One region of the Paenibacillus sp. FSL H7-0690 genome, then DNA from elsewhere that is predicted to be linked to it. Evidence: riboswitches for the same ligand, from Rfam matches in the RefSeq annotation. Region 1 holds a riboswitch; the other holds the start of a gene.
The links. Region 1 has a riboswitch for cyclic di-GMP ahead of MHI32_RS05075 (glycosyl hydrolase). Riboswitches for the same ligand answer to the same signal wherever they lie in the genome.
Positions count from the first base shown of each region.

Region 1 (8,258 bases):
ATACCTTGTAATATTCCATCATATCCGAGCAGGATCTCCCGACATCACTGGCACAGCTAGTACGCATCACATTCCCGCTATAAGCCATCCCTAGCCATTTGATAACATAAGGCAAGTGCGTAACTGCACCTTCATCGAAATAAAATTGTTTATTATTCACTACTGTTCCCGTCAGTGTATAGCTGCCATGGATAGGCTCAGAAATTGGAGCGTTAAGAGATTCTAAACGGAGATTATCCCAAGTCCACCAGGAATATTCGTCTTCTTTGTCACTGCAATATAAACAGCGAAACGTTTGCAGCTTCAATTCATTCGTTCCTATCTTCAATTGCTCCTTGGGAATATATAATTCATAGGTCTTTTGAAAGTTATATTCGCTTTCTGTGCCAGCAACGCCCGCAATTTGAATGATTCCCGACAATTGATGATTGGAGAACACACTCATTTGCGGCACGGATTTATAAGCATCCAGAATACCTACGCTAAATAAGACCCCATTCTCCGGGATCTTATTTAGCTGATAGGTGATCGTTAATTCCGGCTGGGTCTTTCCATTCAAGCCTGCAGGCAAGCTCTGAAGAGCCGATGATTTGAGTACCGAAGAAGTAACATTAAATTCCTTCTTGCTGCCAGAAGTGCCACTCGCAGCGAATTCAGCTGCTGAGCCATCATGTTGTCCCAGATTCCAGATCACAGTACCATCCGGTATTTCTGCTGCAGCATCAGTTCCTGCAGATAGTCTCGGTATATTGGCACCTACCTTATAATCGTTTGTCCTATTCGTTCCGAAGACAGAGACAGACAACAGAAACAAGACGGTTAATGCGGCGAATTTTAGTAATAACAGTAATGGTTTGTTTGCAGATATCTTATTTTTTCTATTAGATATTCTCCTCGTTATTCCCATCCATAGGTCCTCTCTTTCTTCCGGAATGTCTTACCCTATCATTTCATTAGATTAAGGAAGGAACAATGCCCCTTGTGGAATTACCTGCTGCTTCTGGCGGGAACTCTCCCATAGCAAACGAAGATTGGCATCTCCTTCATTCTCATAATATTCAATTTGGATATCATAAAGCGTTCCGGCTGTGAGTGGGATACTTCCTTTATGAAGGGTTGCACTTTGATTTTTCCAATTGTCGATGATCAGCTTTCCGTCAATCCAGACACGGACTCCATCATCAGAGGATGCCGAAATCGTATATTTTTCACTGAATTTGGGTTTGAGTTTCCCTTTCCAGCGTACAGAAAAGTGATCTTCATTTATCTCTGAGGCAGGAGACCCGCCATGCCAATTAAAATCAATCTTACGGTCATTGCGGATAAGTACCGCTTCTCCCTCTAAATCAGTATTGTTATAGTATTCTCCAGTTAAACCCGTTAGGGTTACCGGAGTTACGGGTGCTATCGAAGGATCTCCTGTTGTGAGAACATAGTCCTCTCTTGATACTATAAACGAGTCTTTCATAAAGCTTTTAATTGACTGTAGCGTATTATTTTCTGTCAGTAATTTTCCCCAGGTCATCATATAGACCCATTTATTTTGTTTCTCAGTTAATACATCCGGGTTCGGCAGTTGCCCACTCTCCCCGATTCCGATAGGTTTACCCTCGGCCAATGCGAGCAGATCCTCATAGTAAGACTGTTTATAATCGTTATTGTAGATATCCGCAGCCAGAACATCGAGTTTATCCCCACCGGGATAATATGCAGCATATGGATCTGACCATTCATTCGGCGCATTCGGATTCCACACCCACAGTAGATTATTTAGCTTGTGTGTGTTTACAAAACGATCATAGACAATACTCCACAGCTCTGAAAAATTGTCCTTTTTCCCCCACCAAAACCAACCACCATTCATTTCATGGTAAGGTCGCCATAAGACCGGAACTCCGGCATCACGCAGCTGACCCAAATATCCAGCAACCTCGTCTAGATCTGAGATTAGCCTCTTATACTGAGCTGTCCCAGGTGTAACATAAGCATTAAATTTCTCTTGACTGAGACTTCTGTTTACATTGGACCACTCTGGAGAGGTTCCCGGTAAGCTCTGATGGAAGGTCATCGCTACAATGCCACCCTCTTGATGCCATTCAATTGCACTGTCTATAACAGCTTGCCGCTGTTCTGCGATCGTCTCTTCGGATTGATTATTAATCGCCCCTAATTCATAACCATGTAGAACAGCATTTTGTCCCGAAGTATTCTTCAGCTTATGAACCAGTTCATCTGGACTTTCTAGATAATCATGCTGGCCGGACAAGAGCCCTTTGCCACGTAGATTTACCAAATTACTTAGCAGTTGCTTGGCTTCTTCAGAAGCCGAAGGATTACTTGGTATAGCCGGAGGTAGGGAGGAAGATACACTCATAGCCTTCGGAAGACTTTTAACCTCTCCCCAAGGCAGCAAGGAAAAAATAATAAAGACCGGTAACATAGTAAACAACAATCTGTTTTTCTTATAATATTTACGCAAATAAATCCTCCTTTCGGTAGCTGTACTGCCTCCACAGGTGTTAAAAACATACCTGTTATCGGACAATCGTCTTCTGACCTAATGAGGACTATAGCTTAGTAGCTCTGCAATAACGCAGAGCCACTAAGGATCGACCTTTAATTTTCATCAATCAGGAGACATCCGGAAGAAAAAGTGCACTTGCTGGAACTGTCTCTTTAGCTTGACTAGCACTTTCCCACATCAAGCGGACTCTCGCATCGCCTTCATTCTCGTAATACTCCACCTTGATATCATATAGCTGGCCAGCCTTCAGCGTTATAGTGCCCTTACGCTCAGTACCACTTTGCTTAGTCCAACTATCAATCACGGATTCCCCATTCACCCAGACACGGATACCATCATCTGAGGTAGTGTAAAATGTATATTGCTCATTATATAATGGCTTAATTTTACCGCTCCAACGTATGGAGAACCGATCAATCCCGAGGGCGGCATCCGGGGAGCCTTGCCGCCAATTGAAATCGATTATTGCATCAGTTCTGTTAAGAGCTGCTGCTCCCGACAATTGCATGTTGTTGTAATACTCTCCTGCAAGCCCCTTCGCGAGAGGAATTGCTGCCTCCCCCTCTTCTTCAGAAGGTGCCGGCGCTGGTGCGGCGCTAGGTGTCGGTGCCAGACCAGTATTTAATTTATCTCTGGTCAGGGTATAGTTGCTATTCATAAATGTTTTGATTGTGTCTGCACTGTTATTCTCGTAGAGCATTTTTCCCCAGCTCATCATATACGTCCATTTACTTTGCGATTGCTGAAGCTTCTCCAGATTAGGCATTTCACCATTCTCCCCGATCGCAATCGGTTTGCCTGCGGCTAGACTCAATAAGCTGTCATAGTATTTTTGCTGGTAATCATTTTCGTATATATCTGCTGCCAGAATATCTACTTTATCAGCACCTGGATAAGTTAGCGCATAAGGATCTGACCAAACATTGGGAGCATTCGGACTCCATACCCATAACAAATTATTTAATTTATGAACGTTAACAAAACGGTCATACATAATATTCCATAGTTTAGAAAAGTTATTTTTCTTCCCCCACCAGAACCAGTTCCCGTTCATTTCATGATAGGGTCTCCAAAGCACCGGAACGTTGGCATCGCGCAAGCTTTTTAAAGAGACGGCCACCTTATCAAGCTCAGCGATCAGATTGTTATATTGCTTGGTACCCGGTGTAACGTAACTATCGAACTCACTCTGGCTAAGTGTTTTTTTCACATTATCCCAGTCATAAGAGGTGCCCGGCAGGTTAGCATGAAAAGTCATAGCTACGATCCCGCCCGCTTTATTCCAGTTGATGGCGCTGTTCACCACATTTTGACGTTGCCAAGCCATCGTTGCTTCGGACTGGCCACTGATCGCACCCATTTCATAACCGTGAAGAGCCGCATATTGTCCGCTGGTTCCCTTCAGCATATTGTTAATTTCATCTGGACTTTCTAAATAGTCATGTTGACCGGCAATAATACCTTTTCCTGAGATCGAGTAAAAATAGTTAAGCAGCTTTACGGCTTCAGGTGAGGCACCTGGGGTAACTGGCGTTCCAGAATTTGAAGCAGCTATGACAACAGACGGCGAAATTCCAACAGCAAGCGGAAGTGCAGTCAGAAACAGGACGAGTGACAGAAATGCACCAAACAATCGATACGTACGGTAAGCTTTCAAAATAATCTCCCTTTCGGTAGCCAGGCTGCCACTCTTTCGAAGGCCCTATAGCTTTGCGTCCCTACCTTTCGATAGGTTTGCCTTTTCAATTTAAGAGAAATAATCTCTCTTACCGTAAGTATCGACGACAATTAATGATATATTTAGTGTTTTTATGACTTTTTTTGATAATTGAGTCAATTTACCTGTTTCAAGAAATTTTGAATTGGTTAAATAGATAGGTTAGACCTATGAAATGAATTGTTGTAGTTCTATATCATTCCAGTCTAAAGTAATACGTATGTTATCTTCTTCTACTAATTCAGACCCCGTCTGTACCTCTATAAACTCAACATCCGTCAAAGCAAGGATCGCGTGCTTCGTTCCTTCCGGTATACGTACCACGTCCCCAGCCTTCACATTATGTTTTTTCTCATTCAGCACAATACTTGCTTCGCCGCTGACGATTGTCCAAATTTCACTACGCTTGCGATGTAATTGATAGCTGATATTATTCCCCTCGGATATAAAAATCCGTTTGGTCAGCACTTCATTGCCTTCATCATATTTCACATAATCAATAACTTTGTAATGACCCCAACGGCGTTCCTCGTACATCGGTCTTTGTTCAAAGGTCTTCAGCACTTCTTTAATCCGTGGGCTCTCAGCTTTATGGGTAACTAGAATCCCATCCGGGCTAGCCGCAATGATCAGATCCTTCGCACCAATTACCGTAATCGGAATGTCCAGCTCATTAATCAAGCAAGTCCCCTCAGAATCCGCCGTCACAAAACCTTTTCCTACATGCTTGCTGCTCATTTCCTCTGTCAGCGTATTCCACGTTCCAAGATCCTTCCAGAATCCATCATACGGCTGCACCACAATATGTTCTTCTTTCTCCACCACTTCATAATCAAAACTGATGGATGACAATAGCTTATACTGCTTCTGCAATTCTTCATATCCTAAAGGCAACCCTTTACGCTGCAAAATATCTAACAAGTACCCTAAGCGGAAGGCAAACACTCCGCAATTCCACAAGGCATTTTGCTCGATGAGCTGTTCTGCTTGTATGCGGTCAGGTTTCTCTTGAAAGTGACTCACCTTCATAAAACCATTTTCCCCCGCCTCTTCGGTGGTAGGAATAATATATCCGTATTTCTCTGAGGCATGTTCAGGAACAACACCCATTAGAGCCAGATTTGCTCCACTTTCCAGCATGGTCCCCTCAAGCATAGCTATGGTATCGAAAAAAGATGCTTCTACATAAGGGTCAACAGGCAATATTGCTACCGTCTCCGCTGGAGAAACACCTGCCACTGAATAAAGATAGGTAGCTGTTAAGGCGATAGCCGGAAAAGTATCCCGACGCTCCGGTTCAACGATAATCGGTACATGACTTCCCAGTTGGCTTTGTATCATTTCTACTTGGCCACGGCCGGTGGCCAGATAAGATGATTCTGCCATCCCTGCTTCCTCCAGCTGTCTCCAGACACGTTGTACCATGGATTCTGGTTCACCTTGAGGGCTTTCAAGTACCTTTAGAAATTGCTTTGAACGTGAGTCGTTGGACAACGGCCATAACCGTTTACCTGAACCGCCTGATAGAAGTACCATTTTCATAGAATGAACCCTCCTTGAATTATGGAAATCGAGCATATTTGAATTGTTATCAAAACGTCAGCTTCCACTTAGCCTTATTTCGAGCGGATGCACTAAAAAAATTTGTTAGGTAGAAACCACTCCAAGGGATTTTGGACTTCCGATCGCTGTTATCCTCAGATTTCCTGATTGAACCGCTTCTCGCGGTAGAAATCCGAGGATAGCATATGCTTTCGAAGCTAGCTTTCCTACGGAAATCTTTCGGGCGAACACTCCGTTTCTACAGTTCCAAATTCCCTTTCCGTTCTTAACCTAACCAACTTCTTCTTAATACTTGATCCGTGCGTACCGGGCTGTACCAGCCGGAAGCAAGCACGTTTTTCTATAGATTTGTTTCTGCTCCGGGGGAGGCAGCTGCAACTGCAACAACTGTAAGAACAACTGCAACTACAAGAGCAAGACTAGTTGCCACCACAGAGACAATGACAACTACAAATGCTACTGCTACTGCGGTATATAATCAGAGTACCTAACTTTATAAATTGCTTAGAAACTTAAGATAAGGGAATGGAGTGACGGAGGGGAATTTTGGAACTGTAAGAGCGATAGCGTCCGCCTTTGTCTGCGGATTTCTACCGCTATCAGCGGTAAAATCAGGAAATCTGCAGACAACAGCGGCTGGAAGTCCAAACATTCTCTGGAGTCACGGCTCATCCCTAAATAGAAAAAACACAAGTTCAATCAATATAACTTAGATTAAACCGCTCCAGCCACACTAGCAGAATAACCGCTCAATCCACCCATCTGCGGGCGACCGACAGAATGATAAACGAGGCCGGTACCCTCAATTTGCTCCTTGGAATACACATTGCGTCCATCGATCAGCACCCCATTGCGCATGCTTTTCGCCAGCTGATGCAGATCAATATCCTTGAGTAGGCTCCAATCGGTCAAGAGGCATACGGCATCGCTGCCCTCAGCCGCTTCCTCAGGCAGATTGCACCAGCGAAGCTGCGGATGATCATATTGCTGCCTGAAATTTGTAGCTGCGATTGGATCATATAGTTTGACTGTTGCCCCTTCAGCCACCAGTGCCTCAACAATCTCTCTGGCGGGAGCTTCGCGGACATCATCAGTATTAGGCTTAAAGGCAAGCCCCCATATCCCAATCGTCGAACCGCGCAGGCTGCCAAGTGATTCATGCAGCTTGGAGATGATCATAAACCGTTGTCCCTTGTTCACTTCGACTACAGATTTCAATAATTTGAATTCGTAATCGACGTTGCCCGCAATTTGAATGAGCGCATTAGTGTCTTTCGGGAAACAGGAGCCTCCATAACCGATACCAGCCTGCAGGAAGGATGACCCGATTCTTTGGTCCATCCCCATTCCTTGTGCTACCTCGGTTACATCAGCTCCCACTTTTTCACAAATATTGGCGATCTCATTAATAAAGGAAATCTTCGTGGCCAAAAATGCATTCGAAGCATATTTGATCATTTCAGCACTGCGTATATCTGTTACAAATACATTTTCTGTGAAACCCTTATGAAGCTCGCGCATTGTTGGTTCCAGCTCTGGATTATCAAGGCCAATGATAATTCTATCAGGATGGAGGGTATCGCGAATCGCTGACCCTTCACGTAAAAACTCAGGTGCAGACACGATATCAAAAGAATGTTGGGTATACTTAGAGATCATTTGAGAGATTTTTTCATTTGTTCCTACTGGAACTGTAGATTTAGTCATTATAATTTTGTGCCCTTCCATCGCTTTGGCGATTTCAGCGGCTGCACCCTCAATGTAGGTTAAGTCTGCTTCACCGTTAGGCAATGATGGCGTACCTACAGCAAGAATGATAATATCTGAACGGCGCACCGACGCTTGAAGATCTGCAGAAAAAGATAACCGTTCCTCACGAAGATTCAGTTCAATCAGTTCCTCGATTCCCGGCTCATAGATGGGCGATTCCATCTGTTTCAGCTTCTTAATCTTTTCCTCGTCCTTATCCACACAGATGACATGATGTCCGCCCAGTGCAAAGCACACGCCAGATACAAGACCCACATACCCAGTACCGATTACTGTCAGCTTCATATAATCATCCTCCTTTTAGAAAATTGACGTACGCCTGCTCAACATACTGCTTGAACTTAACCATAAACGCCTGCTCATCGAATTTACGTGCATGCTCCATAATTTGATCGATATCCCAAGCGTAGGACTCTACCTCATAAATAGCCTTAAGTAGATCCTCCACTTCTTGATGCTGAAAGAACACACCATTTACATAAGGAATAATAGTATCTAGTGCCCCACCTGCTTGATAAGCAATTACCGGTCTTCCTGCAGCGTTCGCTTCCAGCGGTGTAATTCCAAAGTCCTCTTCTCCTGGAAAAATAAATGCTCTACACTGTGCCATCATTCCAGTTACTTGTTCATCTTCTAGCCGGCCCAGAAACGATACATTATCCTTAGCCATGCCTTCGAGACGCT
Region 1 covers NZ_CP150281.1:1,153,499-1,161,756, reverse strand. Annotated here, with positions in the region: gene MHI32_RS05085 (discoidin domain-containing protein) at 1-907, opposite strand, end outside; gene MHI32_RS05080 (glycosyl hydrolase) at 959-2,479, opposite strand; gene MHI32_RS05075 (glycosyl hydrolase) at 2,631-4,181, opposite strand; cyclic di-GMP riboswitch class I at 4,194-4,273, opposite strand; gene MHI32_RS05070 (sugar phosphate nucleotidyltransferase) at 4,410-5,783, opposite strand; gene MHI32_RS05065 (UDP-glucose/GDP-mannose dehydrogenase family protein) at 6,519-7,859, opposite strand; gene MHI32_RS05060 (glycosyltransferase) at 7,864-8,258, opposite strand, start outside.

Region 2 (8,258 bases), 3.3 Mb from region 1:
TAAGAATGCGGGAACAGTCCGACCATCGATGTCTGTAAATCCATACTTTTCAGCCAGCGTAGCAACCTGCTGCGGTTGTCCGGTCATAGACATGACCTTAGGATCGGCTGCTAGAGCAGCGGCTGCTCTACCGATATAGGTTGTGGATTCAGTCATCTGCAATGCTTCAACCTCATGCCAATGCTCCTCATCCGTGTTCATGCTCTCCAACACCGCCTCTGTCCTCATCCAGCCCGGAGTAAGCGGAATAACTGCAATGTTGTCCTCTTTAAGCTCATTCGATAACCCGTAGGCCATGCGGACTAGGGAGTTTTTAGAAAGATCATAATAGAAGTTTCCAAGATATTTGTAATGATCCCAAAAGGTTGTGTGGATGATTAGACCGCCAGCTTTTGCCTCACGCATTAATGGAATTGCATAATAATTTGTTATCAACTGTGCCCTCACACCCGCATTAAACATATTATCCCAATGCGCTGTAGGAAGCTCCCAGAAAGACTTCTGCTCAATAGGTAAATCGTTGCCGCCCCATACATTGTTGACTAAAATATCAAGCCGCCCTTGCTCTGAAGCAATCTGGCGAATGACCGCCTCTGTCTCCTGATCTTTTGTATGATCACATCGTATGGCGCTGCCGGACCCTCCCTCCGCTTTTATTTCCCTAAGTACGTTATCAATGCTCCGCTTGCTATGCTCTGTGCCAGAAGCCTCTGTCGTTCTGCCCGTAATATAAACGAATGCACCTTTCCTTGCCAGCTCCAATGCAATTCCTCTACCAGCACCTCTGCTGCCTCCGGTAACCAATGCTACTTTTCCTTTTAAAGTCATGTCCTCAATCCTTTCTACACTTGTTTTTCTCAAAATGTTCTGTATTTAATCCTTACCTTATATAAGTATAATTCTTTAATATGACATCAACTGACATATATAATATAATAATTAATTAAGAACTAACTAACATTTATTAGGAGGAGGAATGTTCCCTTAATGAGAGCCGATCGTTTGTTATCCATCTTACTTTTGCTGCAAAATCGTGGAAAGATGACGTCCCGTGAGCTAGCCCAGACCTTAGAAGTGTCTGAACGAACTGTGTTTAGAGATATGGAAGCCTTATGTACAGCAGGAATACCGATTCTTGCCGAACGGGGACGCGAAGGGGGTTGGATGCTCACAGAAGGATACCGAACCTCGTTAACGGGTATGAAGCCCTCAGAAATTGCTACTCTGCTGCTGTCCGCAGACTCCTCGATTTTAAAAGATCTGGGTATACAAAACGACTTCTCTTCTGCCGTGCTTAAGCTGGAGGCTGCTTCCCCATCCAGACCGAATAATCCAGCCAGTTACCTGAGCCAGCGCATTCATATAGATGGTGCCAGCTGGCACCCTTCCGACGAGACATATCCGTTCCTATCTGTCCTGCAGGAAGCTGTTTGGGAAGACCGTAAAGTGAAGATCACTTACCCACGGAATGACGAGATGAAGGAGCGTTTCATTGAACCTCTCGGGTTAGTCGCAAAACGTGGTGTTTGGTATGTAGTGGCACGAACCGAGGGTGAAATGCGGACTTTTCGCGTGTCAAGATTAATACAAGCTGAAGCAACTAATGAATCATTTGTCAGACCTGAGGCTTTTGATTTAAAAAGCTACTGGGAACAATCGACTTTAGCTTTTAAAGCAGCACTGCCAAAATATGTAGTGAAATTAAAGGTGAATGAGTCTATTCTTAAAGAATTACAACGTGAAAGATATGTAACTATAACTTTAGTAGAACCCTCTGCTAATACTGGGTGGATGAACGTGGAGGCCGAGTTTAATACTATAGAATCTGCCTGTCGTATCGTACTCTCTTTCTCTCCTTCAGTTATTGTTTTAGCTCCTACCGAACTAGTAGGGATGGTAAAGTCTGCTATTAAAACAATTTCCACAATATATGAGGAATTTTGACATGAATTCTAAATATCTACTACTTAAAGAAGATTTATGACACTTCTCTATAGACCAATGACCTATAAATCCCCTATAATAACACCATACATAAAATTTAATAAGGGGGACATTTTACCAATGAGCTGGATGCACAAACTTCCGTTAAAACAAAGAATTGTTGCCGGATGTTACCTCGTTGCCGCACTGTTTGCTATTCCTGTCTTAGTTACGTTAATGATTCTAGGTCAATTTCTCGTAGGAATTATACTAGTAGTTGTTCTTGCAGGTCTGACTTTACCTGTTGCTCGCTTTGTGGAGAGAACGCTTACATCATCTTTTGATGATATTGCTAATGTATCTCACAGTATTTCGAAGGGGGATTTCACTAGCAGAGCGGACGAAAATGGTTCAATGGGTGACGTAAGCCGCTCCTTTAACACAATGATTGATAAGCTCAAGAAGATTCTGACCGATGCATCGCAGATCACCCGTCAAGTAATGGATGCAAGCCGCGGAATCGAAGATAAGAACCAGAACCTGAAAATTGTCATGGCACAAGTAGCCTCTTCTTCTACTGAGCTCGCTCTTGGTGCAAATGAAATATCTACGGATATCGCTGATATGACAGAATCCATTAAAGACATTGAGACCAAAGTATCCAATTATACGAACTCCACCAAAGAAATGAACAGACGTTCAATACATACCTTAGAACTTGTTGAGCAAGGGCGCCAATCCGTAGATACACAGGCTGAAGGCATGCGTAAAAACATAGAGGCTACACAAAAAGTGGCTGACACTATTGAAGCTCTCTCACAAAATGCCCGCGGGATTACGATGATCACCAAGACCATCACAGAGATCGCTGAGCAGACCAACCTGCTGTCACTGAATGCCTCCATCGAAGCTGCTCGTGCCGGTGAGCATGGTCGGGGTTTTGCCGTTGTAGCTCAAGAGGTTCGCAAGCTTGCTGAGGAATCTACGGCATCCACAAAAGAAGTATTCGGCTTGGTCCGCAGCATTGAGTCAGATATTAAACAAGCCATCGATAATATCGCCATCAATGAAGAGGTTGTGCAGGTTCAGAATGAAATGATCACTCAATCTGCCCATATTTTCGCACAAATTGTACAAAGCGTGCAGTACATTACCGAGCAAATCTCTTCATTCTCTGCGGAGAGTGATCTTATGCTAGAAAGTGCCTTGAAAATTTCTAGTGCAATTGAGAATATCTCAGCAATCACCGAAGAAACCGCTGCTGGCACAGAAGAGGTATCGGCGGCTATGAATGAACAGATTAATGCCCTGCAGTCTGTTGCAGAAGAAACGGAAAAAATGACCCAGGCCGTATTTAATCTGCAAAAAACCATTCATATCTTTAAATTCTAGTTCAAAACTATCAACTGCCACCTAAGCTGAGTCTTAGGTGGCAGTTTTTTTCGCGAGGCAAAACTTCATCTCTTGGACAAGACTTTCGTCAAATTTCGAGTTTTTTTAGCGGATTATGTTGACAAAAATTAATGAGGAATATATTGTAAAGGAAAATTATTCTTATCAACTATAAATTAATATTGGCAAAATCCTCGAAAGAGGATGACGCAAAACCATGGATCTACAGCCTCATTTTTTCGTTTGAGGCCATGATTGCCAGGTTGCAGAGGAACCAGGACGGCTGAACTATTGTTCAGTCTTAGCGGCGCCTTATGCCACCAACCTGTGCTTACTATAGAGCACAGGTTTTTACTTTTTGAGTATATTGATCTATCGTATCTATTCGGTAGATTAATAACTAATATATATCAAAAAACTTGTGAGGTGTTTCTTTTGAAGACAGTCGCAGATTACATGGCGGAAGCACTACGTAACCTTGGAGTCACCCATTCTTTTGGGATCATTGGCAAATCCATTTGTCCAATAGTTCTAAAGATGGTGGATTACGGTATTGAATTTATTCCCGGCAGACATGAAGCAAGCTCCGGATTCGAAGCAGCAGGGTATGCGCTGAAAACGGGTAACCTAGGCGTAGCATTTGGTACTTCGGGTCCTGGGGGAACTAACCTGCTTACAGCAGCAGCACATGCGAAAGCTAACAACCTACCTGTCCTATTTATTACCGGCCACCAATCCATTACAGAGCTTGGAATTCCTCAATGTCAGGACTCCACCTCTTTTCTGGCTGATTTAGCTGATATGTTCAGACCTGCCACCTTGTTCAGTAAATTGGTTGAACGTGGGGATCACTTTGGTACTATTTTTAATCATGCGATTTCTGTGGCCCTGACCAAACGGGGTCCTGTTCATCTTTGTATTCCTTTTGATGTACAAACTGAAGTATTGGAAGAATGCAATATAGTAATCCCAGAAAGAGAATCTCTAATTAGTCAAGCTAATATCGATAGAGTCATCGATGCTATTCAAGCTGCTAAGAATCCTTTGATTATTGCGGGTAAAGGAATTAACCGCTCCGGAGCACATAAAGAGCTTGTTCAACTCGCAGAAACTTTTAATATTCCTGTAGTAACATCTCCAGGTGGAAAAGGGGCTATAGTCTGGGATCACCCACTCTATCATGGTCCTATTGGCGTTGGCGGTTCGACCCACGGGGACGATTTATTGAATAAAAGCGATTTATTTATAGTGCTTGGATCACGTTTAAGTGATATGACCATCTGTAATCTTAAACGGGAGAATCATCCAGCAACTTTAATTCAATTTGATATTGATCCAACCTTTGTCGGAAAAATACTATTGTCCAAAACGATACCGGTCACTGGGGACCTGCGCGATAATTTGGTGCACTGCCTAAATCATATTGACCCAAACACAATCACCAAACGTGAGGCTTTGGCCGATGCGGATTATTCAGAAGAGCTTCCAACCCTCAAGAATCTTTCCCTTGCTTCGGTAATGAGCACTTTAAGTGATTTGATCCCTTATAATAATTCAATTTTCGTTGATGATGGAAGTCATGGATTCCACGCTGCAAAATGGTACAAGGTTAAGAAACCGGGCAGCTTTGTTTTTGATGCGTATTTTGCTTGCATGGGTAATTCGATCGGCATGGCTATTGGTGCAAAAGTTGCTGCTCCTGAAGAAACTATCCTCTGCATTACAGGTGATGGTTGTTTCATGATGCTCGGCGCTGAGATTAACACCGCTGTCTGCAAAGATATCCCTGTCATCTTTATCGTGGTCAATAATAAGCAACTAGATATGGCTCTTAAGGGTATGGAGAAAACCACAGGTCGTATCGATGGAACTCTATATGAAGTACCAATGGACGCCGTAAAATTCGCTGAATCTCTAGGTGCTAAAGGCTACAAATGTGAGAATGCGGATGAATTCACAGCTGCAATTAAAGATGCGGTAGCTCTAAACCATGTTGCCGTTATTGAACTACTAACAGACCGTGATGAAGTCCCTCCGACTGCACACCGTACTTTGAACCTAAACTAGGAGGCTAACCATGAAGGAAAATATCAACAGTGGTCTCAACCACTTCACGAATCTATCAGGAGACTATGGCGCAAAAGCACTAGCTCCAATTAAAGACCACTTCCCTGACTTGGCTGAATTTATTATGGGGAATGCCTATGGCGATATTTTTCAACGTAATACTATAGCCCCTGACTGGAAGGAAATCGCAGTCATTTCATCTTTAATTTCAATGGGTCAATTCGAACAGTTGGGCGTTCATTATGTCATGGCCCTTCGTGTTGGAGTTACCGTAGAACAGCTTAAAGGTATTCTATTACACTTAGTACCCGTTATAGGGGCACCTAGAATCATCACAGCTTTTAATATCCTGCTTGCAACCATAGAAGAAATCCAATAACCCAACAGTTCGACAACAATATACAAAATTCGACTTTATTATTGCATACACTTGAAAAATATGCCTATAATAGAGTCGGAATATCCCATTACTTGCTGTATAGTGTCGAATTTTGACTTTTATAAAACAGCTAAATGGATATACATGGCTGGATATTGCAGTCGAACTGTTTTGGACAAATTCAATCTATGGGAGAGATTTAGGCATGGGAAGTTTCGTTTTGAAGACAGACACTACAAACAAGGTTATTAACATTGAGTTGGATGGAACATTTTCTGAAGAAGATGGTCTAAAATCTATTCAAGCTTATCAACAAACTATCAATCCAATTACTCCAGCTGACTATGAACTAAAAATCGACTGCAGAAAGCTAAATGTAACTGCACCAGATGTTGTACCTCTTTTAGAAAGCTGCTTTGTAATGTTTAAGAATGATGGATTTGTAAAAGTAAATCTAACGCTTGAAAATAACCCGATCCTCAAAATGCAGCTTTCCCGTCTTGGCCGTAAAGCTGGACTCGATAACATCGAGATCATTTCTGCGGTTACAGTCTAGATCTTTGAATCTTAATATGTAGGCCACATTTTACTGCTTTCCTGGAGGCGTATTATGACCGGAATTCGTATTAAAGGCATTGATATCTATCATCCCAGCAATATAGTTGGTAACGACTTTTTCATTAAGCATTTTGACGAAAAAGGCATTGATATTCGAGGTCTATTATCCGCATTAGGTCGTATTACACGGTATAGTATTAAGGATGCGGATGAGAATTCCCTTACGATGGCTTTTGAGGCTGCCAGGAATGTTCTGGAGAAAAGTAGTCTCACAGGTGCCGATATCGACCTTATTGCCTATGCAAGTCAAACTCCTGAGTATATCTTTCCTACCAACTCATTAATGATTCACCGTTTGATCAAAGGCGCATCCCATACAATCTGCATTGACAGCAATGCTAATTGTGCGGGTATGACGGCTTCTGTGGAACAGGTTAGCCGTCAAATGCAAGCGAATCCTAGGATTAAACGAGCGTTGGTCATCGGCTCCGATTATGTAACCCCTCATGCCGATAAGAATGATCCAGTCTACTACGCTAACTTCGGTGATGCAGCGGCGGCAGTCATTCTTGAACAAGCTGAGGATGTGGTCGGTTTCATTGACTCTATCTACCAAACGGATCCTTGTGTTTGCGATAATTCCAAATTCCCGTGCGCAGGCCTGGCTAAACTGGGTAAACAAGGTGTAGCGGCTGGAGAGTTTAATGTGAAGTTTATTCCTTTTGATGATTCCATTTGCATAGATGCTGCTTCTGAGTCTATTCGTACTCTACTGTCTAACAACAATATCGCGCCTGAAGCCATTAAAGCAGCCTGCTTCTCACAGTTTTCATTGCCTAATATCTTAGAGATGTGTAAGAAAGTCGGCATTGATCGCAATGTAGCGGTATACATAGGGGATGAATTCGGATATACCTCTACCAGCAGCCCATTTATTGCTCTACATAAAGCTGTAACTACTGGAAAGATCGAACGTGGTGATAAAGTCCTGTTCTGGACAGTGGGCGCCGGTTGGCAAAATGTAGCATTTGTTATTGAATATTAGGAGCTGTATAACAAAAAGCGGCAAGCTAGGGATTCACCTAAGCTTGCCGCTTTTTAATATAAATATGAACGCAACATCAGGACTTACTTGCAAAGGTGAGCCCCTTTTCCGCGAGAGCACTCCGTAATAGGACGATCGCCTTTGGCCCCAATCCATGTAGCTGCAGAAGCTCTCCTTCAGTAAGCTTGCTGAATTGTTGAAGCTGAACATATCCAGCCCCATGCAGGGCTCGAAGCGCCGGCTTAGATAGTCCGCCCGGCAGATCAGATTCGGTTCCGTTAACCATAGATATATACAGCTCCTTTATCACTGATATCCTTCATGCTTCTCCCAACCCATGGTACGCGCTACAGCGTCCTTCCAGGCGTTGTAACGACCTTCCCGCTCAGTTATACCCATCTCAGGCGAGAAGACCCTCTCAGCCTTGTTGAAGCTCTCTAGCTGGGCACGTGTCCAGACTCCGGACGTTAACCCGGCCAGAAGCGCCGCACCCAAAGCTGTTGTCTCCGCATAGGTTGTTCTAGTAACCTCACTGCCCAGGATATCAGACTGGAATTGCATCAGCAAATCGTTACGCACAGCTCCGCCATCCACACGAAGGCCGGTCAATGGCATGCCTGCGTCTTTTTCCATAGCTCCTATTACATCTCTAGATTGAAAGGCTAAGGACTCCAATGTAGCTCGTACCAGATGTCCTGAGGTAGTGCCTCTAGTAAGGCCAAATATGGCTCCACGGGCATACATATCCCAATAGGGTGCCCCCAGTCCGGTAAACGCAGGCACAACGATAACCCCTTCACTGTCCTCTACTTCCCGTGCTTTATCTTCTGAGCCTGCTGGCTCCTCTATAAGACCAAGCCCCTCCTGCAGCCACTGAACGGCCGCTCCGGCCAC
Region 2 covers NZ_CP150281.1:4,744,157-4,752,414, forward strand. Annotated here, with positions in the region: gene MHI32_RS20985 (SDR family NAD(P)-dependent oxidoreductase) at 1-828, opposite strand, end outside; gene MHI32_RS20990 (YafY family protein) at 988-1,944, shown strand; gene MHI32_RS20995 (HAMP domain-containing methyl-accepting chemotaxis protein) at 2,065-3,315, shown strand; cyclic di-GMP riboswitch class I at 3,490-3,586, shown strand; gene MHI32_RS21000 (thiamine pyrophosphate-binding protein) at 3,742-5,382, shown strand; gene MHI32_RS21005 (carboxymuconolactone decarboxylase family protein) at 5,393-5,761, shown strand; gene MHI32_RS21010 (hypothetical protein) at 5,967-6,317, shown strand; gene MHI32_RS21015 (ketoacyl-ACP synthase III) at 6,372-7,364, shown strand; gene MHI32_RS21020 (DNA-binding protein) at 7,441-7,650, opposite strand; gene glpK (glycerol kinase GlpK) at 7,671-8,258, opposite strand, start outside.
Region 2: linked by a shared signal. The riboswitch ahead of MHI32_RS21000 (thiamine pyrophosphate-binding protein) and the one ahead of MHI32_RS05075 (glycosyl hydrolase) in region 1 are both predicted to bind cyclic di-GMP.